DNA from 3 places in the Pontibacillus salicampi genome. Region 1 is predicted to be linked to each of the others. Evidence: predicted binding sites of a transcription regulator. Region 1 holds the regulator's gene; each other region holds the start of a gene.
The links. The regulator LexA, encoded in region 1, represses DNA repair genes until DNA is damaged. The targets are predictions, from matches to a motif close to CGAACATATGTTCG.
Positions count from the first base shown of each region.

Region 2: a site for LexA is predicted at 2,173-2,186, ahead of uvrB (excinuclease ABC subunit UvrB). Genes of this name have one in related genera too.
Region 3: a site for LexA is predicted at 1,861-1,874, ahead of ACFFGV_RS07070 (YolD-like family protein). Genes of this name have one in related genera too.

Region 1 covers NZ_JBHLTP010000012.1:168,546-173,682, forward strand. The annotation lists gene ACFFGV_RS15575 (YneB family resolvase-like protein) at 1-629, opposite strand, end outside; gene lexA (transcriptional repressor LexA) at 925-1,554, shown strand; gene ACFFGV_RS15585 (BA5345 family protein) at 1,737-2,375, opposite strand; gene glnA (type I glutamate--ammonia ligase) at 2,583-3,920, opposite strand; gene ACFFGV_RS15595 (MerR family transcriptional regulator) at 3,968-4,372, opposite strand; gene ACFFGV_RS15600 (methionine gamma-lyase family protein) at 4,567-5,137, opposite strand, start outside.
Region 2 covers NZ_JBHLTP010000013.1:490,886-496,022, forward strand. The annotation lists gene ACFFGV_RS17865 (ATP-binding protein) at 1-367, shown strand, start outside; gene ACFFGV_RS17870 (peptide chain release factor 3) at 530-2,104, shown strand; gene uvrB (excinuclease ABC subunit UvrB) at 2,243-4,240, shown strand; gene uvrA (excinuclease ABC subunit UvrA) at 4,249-5,137, shown strand, end outside.
Region 3 covers NZ_JBHLTP010000004.1:73,481-78,617, reverse strand. The annotation lists gene ACFFGV_RS07080 (ABC transporter permease) at 1-140, opposite strand, end outside; gene ACFFGV_RS07075 (ABC transporter substrate-binding protein) at 212-1,216, opposite strand; gene ACFFGV_RS07070 (YolD-like family protein) at 1,893-2,213, shown strand; gene ACFFGV_RS07065 (hypothetical protein) at 2,249-2,584, opposite strand; gene murG (undecaprenyldiphospho-muramoylpentapeptide beta-N-acetylglucosaminyltransferase) at 2,708-3,772, opposite strand; gene ACFFGV_RS07055 (MATE family efflux transporter) at 3,888-5,137, shown strand, end outside.

The DNA.
Region 1 (5,137 bases):
TGAACTTCTCTGTACCGCCTGTGAACCGTTGCTTTAGAGACATCATGTCCCATTCCTCTTAGCGTTGCAGCAATTTCATGGAAGGTAAGCCCGTTATCTCTTAGTCTTACTACTTCCTCTACTGGAAATTCCTTTTTTTCCCGTCCCTTCGCGAGGTGTTGATTAGAAAGATTAGCAGAAGGATCATACCCTTCCTCTATAGCCTTTCTCATTCCCCGCTTTATTTTCAGGTTGTGAATCTTTCTTTGATATTCCTCAACAACTCCAACGATTTGCAGCACCATAGAATCTGACTCAGAAAGCTGTAACGCTCCATTATGAGCAACAGAATAAATAGGGATATTTAGCTTATTCAGTTGATGAAACAAGGCTATTTTGGTGTTTCCTCGACCTAGTCTTGTTTCATCCTGAATAAGTAACATATTCGCTTCCTCGGCGGTGAATAGGCTTAACACTTCAAATATCCCATCTCTTTCCACATCATATCCACTCGCTTGCTCCTCAATTACCTTTATTACTTCGAAATCATTGGCTTCTGCTAGTTCGAGAAGCTCCTGTCGTTGTCGTTTCAAAGATGATACTTGTGTTTCTTTCTCTGTACTCACCCGGCAATAAATAACTGCTTTCATATGCTCTCCTTACTTTCCGTCTAACTTAACGAATTACTCAAAGTCTATTAACTCGTCACCATAGCATAATACATAAATCCCAAGCTCGCCACAAATAATAGAATATAAGCAATGTCTAGTTTTGATAGATTTTGAAACATATGATCCCCTCCGATAAGAACTTTTGTTCGCTTCTGTATTCTATTATATACGAACATCCGTTCTTGTCAACTATTTTTGCGAACGAATGTTTGTATATCCTTACCAAGCGTGGTACAATGTAGGTAATAAAGAATATGTACGAGGTGTAGTGAATATGACAAAACTATCGAAAAGGCAGGAAACAATACTAGATTTCATTAAAGATCGTGTACTAGAAAAAGGATATCCGCCTTCCGTTCGTGAAATTGGCGAAGCAGTCGGCCTTGCATCTAGTTCTACAGTGCATGGTCACCTGGCACGATTAGAGAAAAAAGGATACATTCGACGTGACCCTACTAAGCCTAGAGCAATTGAAGTACTAGAATTAGAGGAGGAAGGTGCAAACCAAATCCCTAGAGGAGAGGCGACCTATGCTCCTGTCATTGGTAAGGTCACTGCAGGCATGCCGATTACAGCAATTGAAAACATTGAAGAATATGTCCCGTTACCAGACACACTGGCGACCCAGGATGATGAAGTATTTGTACTTGTTGTTCAAGGTGAAAGTATGATTGAAGCAGGGATTTTAGATGGAGATATGGTCATCGTACGAAGACAGCAAACTGCTCAAAACGGTGATATTGTCGTTGCGATGACAGAGGATGAAGAAGCAACTGTAAAACGGTTCTTCAAGGAATCCAATCATATTCGACTGCAGCCAGAAAACGCTACGATGGAACCTATCATCGTACAAAACATTTCTATTTTAGGACGTGTTGTCGGGCTGTATCGAAATATTCACTAATTACTAACCATAAACGATGTAATGACAAACACCCTGATGGAAATACCATCAGGGTGTTTTTTCAGAAATCTTTTCCATACTCTTCTAAGACCTAGAAACCCCCATAAATCATGAGGTAATAGTAACTAGAAAGAAGAGGCTGACGAACCTCATCAATGAGTGTTTACCTACCTATGTATCGATTAGCTGCTGCTTCTTTGTTCGTGCAATAAATCCTTCAATACATTCGTCATAAAGTATTGAGCATTTTTAGAATAATACGTTTTGGAACGAGTGACCAAGAAACAGGTTATTACATTCGCTAATAAGAATAGAAATGCTATCACTACGTTTGTTCCAGCAAACAGATAATAGCAGGAAATGGCTAAACAGATAATCAACGATAATTGAAGAATCCCAAGCTCATGTGTCCTGGTTAATAGATAAGCATACCGTTCAGCCAAATAATCCATTTTATGTTTTTCCTTAACATTTGCAAGAGCACTTTGCCACATATACTCTATTTGGAAGTATTTTCGTTCTATGGCATCCTCCTCAATAGCAATACCAACAGCGCTAAGCTCTGATAGTATTTCCTCTGACACCTGTCTAGAGCGATTTAATAGAATCCAATCCATCGCAAAATAAATCTGATGCACTAGATAACCTGCAATTACTCCAATCGAAACGGCCGTAAGCAAGGCAACAATTACTTCCTGTGGCGGCACGTTATTATAGGTTATCGGCTTGTATGCTAAGAGCCTATTAAGTACAGCACCATAAAAGATAACAATCCAGCCAGGTATTCCCCATCTAATTAAATACTTACTTTCCAAATGCATATCGTTCCTCCTCTCTTTTACATTTTACAATTCTGCCATGCTTTGGTAAATCATGTTTCTTATCCCGTGTCCTTGAATTATGGATTATGCTCTTTCATATTGTTCGGAGTTGCTACTAAGTATTAATAAGTTACTGATGCAAAGCATGAAAAGAGCCCTTGATCGTAAAACATCAAGAGCTCCTTACATATTAAAATAAAAATAGTATTAATAAGTGGATAGATACTGCTCACGTTCCCAAGGGTGAACTTGTGTACGGAACATATCCCATTCGATCTCTTTTGACTCAATAAAATGCTCATATAGGTGTTCACCTAAAGCGTCGACCATTGTTTTATCCTGTTTCAAGAGGTCAAGCGCTTGAGCAAGCGTAGCAGGCAAATCCTGTACACCATTACGTTCCCGCTCTTCTTTATCCATTACGTAGATATTACGATCTACTGGTGTTGGTGCCTGTAAATCATTCTCCACACCATCCAGACCTGATGCTAATAGTACTGCCATGGCTAGATATGGATTCGCAGCAGGGTCAACAGAACGAACCTCGATACGTGTACTCATGCCACGGGATGCTGGAATACGAATAAGCGGGCTACGGTTTTGCCCTGACCATGCAACATAGCATGGAGCTTCGTATCCAGGTACGAGACGTTTATAGGAATTAACGGTCGGATTAGTCACAGCAGTAAAGTTCGTTGCATGCTTTATAACACCCGCAATAAACTGATAAGCTGTTTTGCTTAACTGCTGGTCACCATTCTCATCAAAGAAGGAATTCTCTCCATTAGTAAAAAGGGACATATTTACGTGCATCCCCGAACCATTTACACCAAATAACGGTTTTGGCATAAAGGTTGCATGCAATCCATGCTTCCTTGCAATGGTTTTTACTACTAATTTGAACGTTTGAATATCATCGCAGTGCTTTACAGCATCTGCGTATTTAAAGTCAATTTCGTGCTGACCAGGTGCTACCTCATGGTGAGATGCTTCAATTTCAAAGCCCATTTCCTCAAGCTCTAACACAATATCGCGACGACAGTTTTCCCCAAGATCTGTCGGTGCAAGATCAAAATATCCACCACGGTCGTTCAGCTCCATCGACGGCTCGCCTTTTTCATCCAGTTTGAAGAGGAAAAATTCCGGCTCCGTTCCGAGATTAAACGCAGAGAAACCGAGTTCCTCCATTTTCTTCAAATTCCGTTTTAAATTATAGCGAGGACATCCTTCAAATGGTGTGCCATCAGGATTGCAAATGTCACAAATAAAACGAGCTACCTTCCCTTTTTCAGATGTCCAAGGGAATACCACAAAAGTATCGAGGTCCGGGTGTAATAGCATATCGGATTCTTCAATACGAACGAATCCTTCAATAGAAGAACCGTCAAACATCATTTTGTTATCCAGTGCTTTGTCCAGCTGGCTAACAGGAATCTCTACGTTCTTAATAGTGCCTAGAAGATCTGTGAATTGTAAACGAATAAATTTCACATTTTCTTCTTCAATCTTTTTCCAAATTTGTTCTCTCGTAAATTTCGAAGCCATAATTCACTAATTCCTCCCAAAGTGTAAATTTATATAGAATAGTATATCTAATGGAAGAATCGCGATAATTCTCCCTGACGCAACGAAGATTTTCCATGGCGATGACCTTGGAATATTTCATTTTTCAACATTTTGCGTAAATCCTTTTCTGACAGTTCCTCTTGAGCTTCTTGAATTTCTTCAGCTGTAAAGGACTCTTCTGGCTCTGGATGTTGCAGTTCCATCACTTGTTTAATGCCAGCAAGATTAATACCTTTCTCAATAAGCGATTTAATTTCAAGGAGGCGCTCTACATCATTGAACGAAAACAATCTTCGATTCCCTTCTGTTCTTGCAGGATGAATCAAATGATGTTCTTCGTAGTAACGAATCTGTCTGGCAGATAATTCTGTAAGCGATTTTACAATTCCGATTGAGAAAAGCGGCATTGTTCTTCGCGTATCATCATTCATCGTTATCTGTCCCTCCCTTGCTGTCTTTGCTATACTTTAATTGTATGCAATGTTTTTAAATCTGTCAATCTATGTTAGGTTTTTTGACATAAATCATGATAACGAGGAATACCCAACCTCTCCAGCTTACAAGGGATAATCAACCAATAGAGGGAAACGCTTACATTTTACTCGTAAAACAGCCTGAAGCTGTTCTATGTTGCTTGAGCTATTTTCTGCACAGCCGCTTTAATCGCCAGCTTCACATGAGCATAGGTTAAACCACCCTGCACAAACGCCATATAGGGCTCACGAATTGGCCCGTCAGCTGTTAACTCTAGGCTTGCACCTTGAATAAACGTTCCTGCAGCCATAATTACATCATTTTCATAGCCGGGCATAGCACTTGGATAGGGCTTTACATGAGAATTAATTGGTGATGCTTGTTGAATTTCCTGGCAGAAGGAAATCATCTGCTCGGCAGTGTTGAAGGTAACAGACTGTATCAAATCCGTGCGTGGTGCGTCATACCGAGGAGAGGTTTGAAAGCCTAATAATTCTAAATATCTAGACGTAAACACAGCCCCTTTCATAGCTTCGCCCACTACGTGAGGAGCTAGAAAAATACCCTGGAACATTTCCTGCAAAGTGTTTAATGTTGCACCAGTTTCTTTGCCAAGACCTGGAGCAGTTAATCGGTTGGCGCACTGTTCTACGAGCGACTCACTCCCTACAATATATCCTCCCGTTCGTACAATGCCGCCTCCTGGATTTTTAATTAGGGAG
Region 2 (5,137 bases), on a different contig from region 1:
TTCTCTATTATCAGAGGAATTAAATGGAGCAGGGTTTAATGTATTGTCCTTCTCTACTGCAGAGGCTGCCCTCGACTCTTTACAGCAGCACGAGCCGGATGCCTTTGTGATAGACTTAATGCTAGGAAAAGGTATGAACGGATGGGAGCTCATTGAAGAGCTCAAAACAAGAGAAGACACAAAGGACACGCCAATCTTCATATCAACGGCCCTTGATGAAGAAGAAAAAGGAGAACAGTGGAACGTGAACCATTACTTAACGAAGCCTTATCCTCCAAATAAGCTGGCTACTATCATTTTGCAGACGCTCATTACGAATGATAAAAAGGGGCAGATTATGATTGCAGATAGAGACCTAAAAGCATAGCTTGATTTTTTTCGATGTGCTATGTAATGATAGGAAGAGTGAATAGTGTAATCGGCTAACAACAAAGGCAATGGATTGGGAAAGAACAGGCTGTATCACCAGTCTGTTCTTTCGGTATTTCAATAGAAGCTAGAGATCTATAGAATAGGAGAAGGTTAAACGATGAGTGTACAAGAAGAAATGAAAAAACGTCGCACCTTTGCGATTATCTCTCACCCTGACGCAGGGAAAACGACGTTAACAGAGAAATTTTTATTATATGGTAATTTAATTCGCAATGCAGGTACGGTCAAAGGAAAGAAATCTGGTAAGTTCGCAACATCGGACTGGATGGACATAGAGAAGAAACGTGGTATATCCGTCACTTCCTCTGTGATGAACTTTGAGTACGAGGGGCTTCATATCAATATATTGGATACTCCTGGACACGAGGACTTTAGTGAGGATACCTATCGTACGCTTACGGCTGTGGACAGCGTAATTATGATTCTAGACGGTACAAAAGGGATTGAAGCGCAGACCCTGAAGCTATTTAAAGTATGTAAAATGCGTGGTATCCCTATTTTTACCTTTATTAACAAGCTGGACCGGGAGGGCAAAGACCCATTTGATTTATTAAAGGAAATAGAAGAAGAGCTTGGAATTCAAACATACGCTATGAACTGGCCAGTAGGAATGGGCAAACGATTCCAGGGGGTATTTGATCGGGAGAATGATCAATTCATTCACTTCTCCGGGAATGAGGAAGAAACTAGAATTCCCAATGCAGATCTAGAAAACCATACCGAGCTTGTAGAGAACGAAGAATTTCAAACCGCATACGAAGAGTTAGAACTATTAGATGAAGCTGGAGAAGAATTTGATATGGAGGCTGTCCAGGAGGGAGAGCTTACACCAGTATATTTTGGTAGTGCCTTAGCTCCATTCGGTGTGCAAACCTTCTTTGAATCCTTTATCTCTATGGCACCGCAGCCTTTTCCGCGTAAAGCATCAGGAGAGCTTATTTCTCCCGATAAAGAAGAATTCTCAGGCTTTATCTTTAAGATACAAGCTAATATGAATCCTGCTCACCGGGACAGAGTTGCTTTTGTGCGTGTATGTTCTGGTAAGTTTGAACGAGGGATGAAGGTAACGCTTGACCGCACAGGTAAAAGTATTAAAATAGCTCAAACGCAGCAATTCATTGCCTCCTCCCGAGAAACGCTGGAGGAAGCATATGCTGGCGATATTATTGGCATTTATGATCCGAACGTTTATCGCATCGGTGACACGCTTGTAGAAGGAAGCGAATCCTTCCATTACGAGGAGCTCCCACAGTTCCCGCCAGAGCTATTTAAGAAAGTAACGGTGAAGAATGTCATGAAATCGAAGCAGTTTAAAAAGGGAATCGAACAGCTCGTACAAGAGGGGGCTATTCAGCTTTTCCGCGGTGTTCGAAACGAGGAATATATTATTGGAGCGGTTGGTCAGCTTCAGTACGATGTGTTTGAATACCGCATGCAAAACGAATATAACGTCGAGGTTATGTTTGAATCAATCGGCGAGAGGTTGCCACGATGGTTGAAGGAAGAACAAGTAGATAAGTCGTTATTTGACGAACGAAGCTTGCTTGTCAAGGATAGAGAGGAAAACTATCTTGCACTGTTTAAGAATGAGTTCTCCTTACGGTGGTTCCAAGACAAAAATGCAGACATCGAATTAATTGACCTGTTTGATGTGAATCAGTACAGTCAATAATATAAAAAGCTGAGCCTATGATACAGAAGGTTCAGCTTTTTTATCTATATATAGGCAGGCGAAATACTCGAATGTTTGTTCGTGTTTGTGTTAGAATAGTGATATTATGTGGTAAACTACGTGTAGCAATTATAGGGAATGGAGGTTGCAATAGTGGAAAGTCAATTTGATTTAGTGTCGAAATATCAACCTCAAGGTGACCAGCCTCGGGCCATTCAAGAGTTGACCGATGGCATACGGGAGGGCAAGAAGCACCAGGCGCTTCTTGGTGCAACGGGAACAGGGAAGACGTTCACTATGTCCAACGTCATACAGGAAGTAAACAAACCGACGTTAGTCATTGCCCACAATAAAACGCTGGCAGGACAGCTCTACAGCGAATTTAAGGAGTTTTTTCCTAATAATGCAGTAGAGTATTTTGTTAGTTATTATGATTATTATCAGCCAGAAGCATATGTACCTTCTACCGATACATTTATAGAGAAGGACGCCAACATAAATGATGAGATTGATAAATTAAGACACTCTGCAACATCTTCTCTTTTTGAAAGAAGAGACGTTATCATTGTTGCCAGTGTGTCCTGTATATATGGTTTAGGTAACCCGGATGAATACCGGAATTTAGTACTATCTGTTCGAAAAGGAATGGAGAAAGACAGAGATGAACTGCTTCGCGACCTTGTTGATATTCAATATGCGAGAAACGATATTGATTTTCAGCGTGGTACGTTCCGTGTCCGTGGAGATTCGGTAGAGGTCATTCCGGCCTCTCGAGAAGAGCATTGTCTTCGGATTGAATTCTTTGGAGATGAAATTGATCGAATAAGAGAGGTTGATGCTTTAACCGGAGAAATTATTGGGGATAGAGAGCATGTCGCTATATTTCCGGCCTCTCACTTCGTAACCAGGGAAGAAAAGATGAAAGTAGCTATAAAGAACATAGAGCGAGAATTACAAGAACGACTGAAGGAACTGAAGGATCAAAATAAACTGTTGGAGGCGCAACGCCTGGAGCAGCGAACCAGCTATGATTTAGAGATGATGCGGGAGATGGGCTTCTGCTCTGGGATTGAGAACTACTCCAGACATTTAACGCTTAGAGAAGAAGGAGCAACTCCTTATACCTTATTGGACTATTTTCCAGAAGATTACATGATTATGATAGACGAGTCCCACGTTACCCTTCCGCAAGTAGGAGGCATGTTCAATGGAGACAAGGCTCGTAAACAGGTATTAGTCGACCATGGATTCCGTCTGCCTTCTGCCCTTGATAACCGTCCATTAATGTTCAAGGAATTTGAGGAGCGTATGAATCAGGTCGTTTATGTTTCTGCTACACCAGGTCCTTATGAGCAAGAGCATTCACCTAAAATGGTCGAGCAAATCATTCGTCCTACTGGATTACTGGACCCTGAAATTGATGTTCGTCCAATTCATGGCCAGATTGATAATCTGATTGGTGAAATAAATAATCGAAAAGAGAAGAATGAGCGTGTGTTAGTCACTACGCTTACGAAGAAAATGTCAGAGGACCTGACCGACTACCTGAAGGAAATTGGCATTAAAGTAGCGTATCTTCATTCAGAGATTAAAACATTAGAGCGTATTGAAATTATTCGAGATTTAAGACGAGGAAAGTATGATGTGCTTGTCGGGATCAACCTGTTAAGAGAAGGGCTTGATATTCCGGAGGTATCTCTTGTTGCCATTTTAGATGCAGATAAAGAAGGCTTCCTTCGTTCCCAGCGTTCCCTTATTCAGACGATTGGCCGCGCTGCCCGAAATGAGAATGGTCAGGTAATTATGTATGCCGATAAGTACACCAATTCAATGAACATTGCAATTGAGGAAACGGAGCGAAGACGAGCGAAACAGATAGCGTATAACGAGGAGCATGGTGTTACCCCGACTACCATTAAGAAAGAAATTCGTGACGTCATCCAGGCTACAATGGCTGCTGAGGATGGAGAATCCTATGGTGAACATAAGCCTAATGTTTCCAATATGAGCAAAAAGGAAAAAGAAGAAGTAATCAACAACATGGAAGAAGAAATGAAGCAGGCTGCCCGCGACTTAAACTTTGAAAAAGCAGCTGAACTACGCGATTTACTATTAGAACTAAAAGCGGAAGGGTGATCGAGCAAATGAGTCAGCAAAAATCTATTCGTGTCCAGGGGGCTCGCGCCCATAACTTAAAAAGTGTGGATTTAGAAATCCCTAAAAATAATTTAGTTGTCTTAACAGGCTTGTCAGGGTCAGGGAAATCATCCCTGGCTTTTGATACGATATATGCAGAAGGACAGCGTCGATATGTAGAATCTCTCTCTGCCTATGCTCGGCAATTTTTAGGGCAGATGGATAAGCCGGACGTCGATTCTATCGAAGGACTGTCACCAGCTATTTCCATTGACCAGAAAACAACGAGTAAAAACCCTCGTTCCACTGTTGGTACGGTTACAGAAATATATGATTATTTACGTCTCTTGTATGCCAGAGTAGGGCGACCTACGTGCCCATACCACAATATAGAAATAACCTCCCAGACGGTTCAGCAAATGGTAGATCAGCTGTTGGAATACCCGGAAAGAACGAAGATACAAATTCTAGCGCCAGTTGTGTCCGGCCGTAAGGGACAGCACGTCAAGGTGTTGGAGCGCCTTCAAAAAGAAGGCTACGTTCGTCTTCGTATTGATGGGGAGATGCGGGAGGTCTCTGAGGATATTGAGCTGGAGAAAAACAAAAAGCATTCCATTGAAGTGGTGATTGATCGAGTGGCCATCAAGGAAGGAATATCAGGCAGACTATCTGACTCTGTCGAGACGGCGCTTCGTCTTGGAGAGGGACAGCTCATAGTAGATATAATTGATGGAGAGGAATTACATTTCAATGAAAATCATGCTTGTCCCATATGTGGGTTTTCCGTTGGGGAATTAGAGCCTCGAATGTTTTCCTTTAACAGCCCATATGGCGCATGTGACCGTTGTGACGGTCTAGGGCTCCAGCTGGAAGTGGATATTGATTTAGTCATTCCAG
Region 3 (5,137 bases), on a different contig from region 1:
TGTTCAATACCTAACATGGTTCTGGATGAAATAAGAAAGATAAAATCAAACAAAGGCTCAAAAAAATCATTTATCCATAATATAAAACTTTCAACATAATCTCCTAAGTTCCACTCAATACTTGGAAAATGCCCATTCATTGGTTTTCCCTCGCTTTTTTATAGTAATAAGCAGTTGGCTCTATTCTTAGAGCCAACCACTAAAGCTTCTCTTACAATGCTTCTTCTACTTTTTTAGCCACATCTTCGGATACCCAGCCTGTCCAAAGCTCCTTATTTTCTTTTAACCACCACAGGGCTGCTTCATCTGCAGAAGCATCATTTTCTTTCATGTACTTCAGAGCTTCTCCTGTTAATTTACTGCTCGTTTCATAATTAGATAGGAAATCGACTACTTCCGGAGCTTGATCAGGCATATCCTTATGCACCACGATAGTTACTTTATTCGGAGGGAATTCCGTACCACGATTTTTCTCCCATTGCTCTTGATTATATTCCGGCTCGTCCAGAAGCGTCATATCATATAAGGACGTCACCCATGTTGGAGACCAATAATATCCAACCCAAGGTTCACCAGACTCATAAGCATCAGCAAGAGAGGTAACAATTGCTGAGTCTGAACCTGGACGGAAATAATTAAACTTCTCCTCCAAACCATAAGTCTCTACTTTAGTAGCTAATATTTCTCCAACTGCCCAGCCAGATGGTGCACCAATTATTCTACCTTTACTTGGTTTTTCAGGATCTTGGAATACATCTGGATATTTCTTCAAATCTTCTACTGTTTTTAAGTCTGGAGCAATTGGTTCAATTCCTCTTTCCTTATCTCCTTCTATTACATACGTTGGCACCCAAAGCCCTTGTTTATTATCATCAAAGTTAACAGATACTTCTTCAAAATCCCCTGCTTTTATAGCTTCTGTATATACTTCTTTAATGTTGTCTACCCACATTTCCATATTCACATTAATATCGCCTTGGCGTACTCCTTGAACAGTAGCAGGAGTTGAGCCAGTCGTGACATCCGTGTTATAGTCATAGCCATTTTCAATAATGGTAGACGCTATACTGTTATGTACACGAATACTGTCCCAGCCAGCATCAGCAAAAGTAATCGTATCTATTTTCTTTTGACCGCTTGCTCCTTCATCTCCTCCGCATGCAGCCAGCAAAACTAACGTACAAATACTCACAATCCACAATAGTCTCTTTTTCATGTTATTTCCCCTTCGTCAATAATAAGATATATATTTTGTGAAGATTCTCACAAGATTTCATGCTTAACAAAGTTGCGAAAAACTACTTTTCCCAAAATAGTAGTTACTTATGGTATTAAGCGTGTTACCGAGTTGCAGGTAACTAATGTAGCGTGTATGAATAATAATCTTCTCGAGGATATGCTTTATACCAACACTCATATTTTATGGGTTGATATGAGTGCGAGAAAAAAGGAAGGTGTTTAGAACAGATAGTAATCTCTTCTTTGAGGGAGGACTCTATATTTATCTATTTTGCTGTTTCCTTCTTTTCTGGAATCGCCTCCTAAACGCATTGTTCTTTTTTTTCTGACAAGTTTAATTGTACAGAAAATTTGTAGCATTAATCAAAACGAATATAGTGTCATATTTTGTTATAACTTGCGGTTATATTGAAAGCAGGTATTTTATCATAAGAATCTTAACGTTTTCCCTCGTTTTATGTAAGATTTCTCTTAAATAATCAACATTTGGCTTCAACTTTATAAACTTTATAGAAAATATCAAGGTTTTCCCTTTGGTTTTATTCAATATGTTAATTATTCATTCACTATTATTCCTATTCAAATTTATACTGTACAGAATAGAATAGCTCACATATAATAAGAACATATGTTCCTTTATCGGAGGGTTTCTTATGAAAAAAGCTCATATAAATTGGAGTACCTACATGTCACCTGAGCACGTAGATCAATTGAGGAAAGGATGGAAAAATGACGAAAGAGTAACTAATGGTACACTGTCAAAAGAGCAGGCTATTGAAATTGATTTCAAGCTGCAAAGAGCGTTAAATGATGATCTGACTGTTTCCATTAAACAATTTGATCAACCGACAGCCTCCACTCTTAAATTGATATCTATTGTGAAAGAGACGCAGACTTTATATGGAATAAACCCATTATGTAGATCGGGAGAGGAGATTAATATTCTTAATATTACTCACGTTACTATTGAGTAGAACGACACCTCCCTTCAATAAGGGAAGTGTGTTAGTTAATTATTATTCGTGACTCTTCTTTCGTAAAGAAAATAAGAGATAACACGAAGAACAACTGGGTATAAACATAGAACTGCAATAACATTCCCTATCATACTCAATAGAGGAGTAAAAGCAAATAATAAAGCAACAGCCAACAGAACAAAAGCCGTTACATTTCCAGCTAGTCCATTGACTGGCTTAAAGGATCTTGTAAGAGCTATCGTCTCCTCTTCTACCTTTTCAAAACAGCGTCTATGATACGGCAGAATACGAAAATAATTTGTGGCCGTCACCAATTGCTGCCTTTCCTCTACATCTTTTGTACAGTATCGACAATACACCGAATCCATAGCATCCTCCTTAAACACCTTTGATAATTCTATTATAGTAGCTATCTTTAAAAAGGAAAGCCAGATGGATCATCTATACATCACCATGGATCTTAACAATGCCAAAAAGAAAGGAAACCTATTTTAGGCTTCCTTGATAATTTGAATGATTTTTTCTTTTGCTTTTTCACTTTTATACTGCTGCATAGTAGCTATCATTTCTTCTTTATGTTCTGCTAACATATCTAATTCCTGTTCTAAACGGTCTGTGTTCAGTTCCTCTTCCTCTACCATTCTGGCATACCCTTGTTTTTCAAAAGAATTTGCATTAAGGATTTGGTCCCCTCTACTTGCATGACGGGAAAGAGGGACTAGGAGCATAGGCTTTTGTAAAGCTAGGAATTCAAAAATAGAATTGGAACCAGCGCGGGAAACTACATAGTCGGTAATGGCAAATAAGTCATTTAACTCTTCGTTAACGTATTCATATTGAACATAACCAGGTCTATTAATTCCTTCATCCTTATTCCCCTTCCCACAAAGGTGAACGATTTGATATTTTTGCAGCAAGCTGTCCAGGTTATCTCGAATGGAGTCGTTGATTTTCTTTGACCCAGAGCTACCACCCATGACAAGAATTATCGGTTTATTCTTAGTGAATCCAGTCATAGCTAAACCTTTTTGTTTGTTCCCTTTAAACAGCTCCTCCCTTACCACTGCACCAATCCATTCTGCTTTCTTCTCAGGAAGGTATTGATTAGTTTCTGGAAAGGTGGTAAGTATTTTTTTAGCAAATCGCATGGCCAGCTTATTTGCTAAACCAGGGGTATAATCGGACTCGTGAATGATAGCTGGAACACGATTAAGCTTTGCTGCAGCAACGACTGGTACAGAAACAAATCCCCCTTTGGAGAATATTACTTGGGGCTTACGTTTTCGTATTATGGAAAAGGCTTGAGCTGTTCCTTTTAACACTTTAAATGGATCTTTTACGTTTTCTTTAGAGAGGTATCTTCTTAATTTCCCTGTTGATATTGAATAATATGTTACTCCTTGCAGGGTACCTATTAGTTCTTTTTCAATGCCATTATGAGATCCTATATAATCTACTTCCCAGCCATCCTTTTGGAAAACGGGAATAAGAGCTAGATTAACAATAACATGACCGGCTGTACCGCCACCGGTAAAGAGGATTCGTTTTGAAGTCATAGCGAGAGTCGTCCTTTCTACTAAACCATTTTTTTCTAATTTCCGTACGTTCTTGCTAATGTATGCTATAATCTCTTTTATCGTATTAGATACTAATCATAAAAGGAAGAGCTATATGTATCCTACTTCATCTTTAAAGCAAAAAAATATATTATTTCTTCACATTCTCCTCCCCATCCTTGTAACACAGTTAGGGATGTATGCCATGAACTTCTTTGACACTGTAATGTCCGGGAAGGCGGGGGCAGATGATTTGGCAGGCGTTGCGATTGGCTCTAGTCTATGGGTACCTATCTTTACAGGTATTAATGGTATTCTATTAGCCATTTCTCCTATCGTAGCACAGTTAATTGGAGGAGAGAAAAAGGAAAAAATCCCCTCAACCGTCAGACAAGGAATATACTTAGCCATTGCTCTAGCTCTTACCATCGTAATTGCAGGCTGGTTTCTCCTTGATCCTATTTTACGGTTAATGAGCTTGGAAGCTAATGTTAGTACCATATCCAAATATTATCTTATTACACTCATAACTGGAATCATACCTTTATTTATATACAATGCACTTCGCTGCTTCATTGATGCCCTCGGTCAAACGAGAGTCACTATGGTAATTACTCTATTATCCTTACCGGTAAACATCCTTTTCAACTATATCTTTATATTTGGAAAGCTTGGCGCCCCTGCACTTGGAGGGATTGGGGCAGGTATTGCATCGTCTCTTACCTATTGGTTTACGTGTATCGTTGCGCTGCTTATTGTGTGGAGAGTGCGCCCCTTCTCTACTTATTATATTTTTGGTGCTATTGAAAAGCCCTCCCTATCAGCTTGGTGGGAGCAATTAAAAGTAGGTGTCCCAATAGGGTTTGCTATATTTTTTGAGGTGAGTATCTTTGCTGCGGTTACGCTAATGATGAGTACGTATAGTACCTATACCATTGCAGCGCACCAGGCTGCCATTAATTTCGCATCTTTTTTATATATGCTTCCATTAAGTATCTCTATGGCTTTAACGATCGCTGTAGGATTTGAAGTGGGGGCAGGAAGATGGAAAGATGCCAAACAATATAGTGGATTAGGTATAAGCGTAGCTATAGTGTTGTCTCTGATAAGCGGGCTGGCCATTTATCTCTTTAATGATCCTGTTGCTCAATTATATAGTTCCAATGAAGAAGTGATTCAAATGACCAAGCATTTTTTATACTTTGCTATTTTCTTTCAGCTATCAGATGCATTCGGTGCGCCTATTCAAGGGGCGTTACGAGGCTACAAGGATGTTAACATTACATTAGTGATGGCGTTTATTTCCTATTGGCTCATTGGCTTACCTAGCGGGTATCTATTTGCGCAATATACGTTTTTAGGACC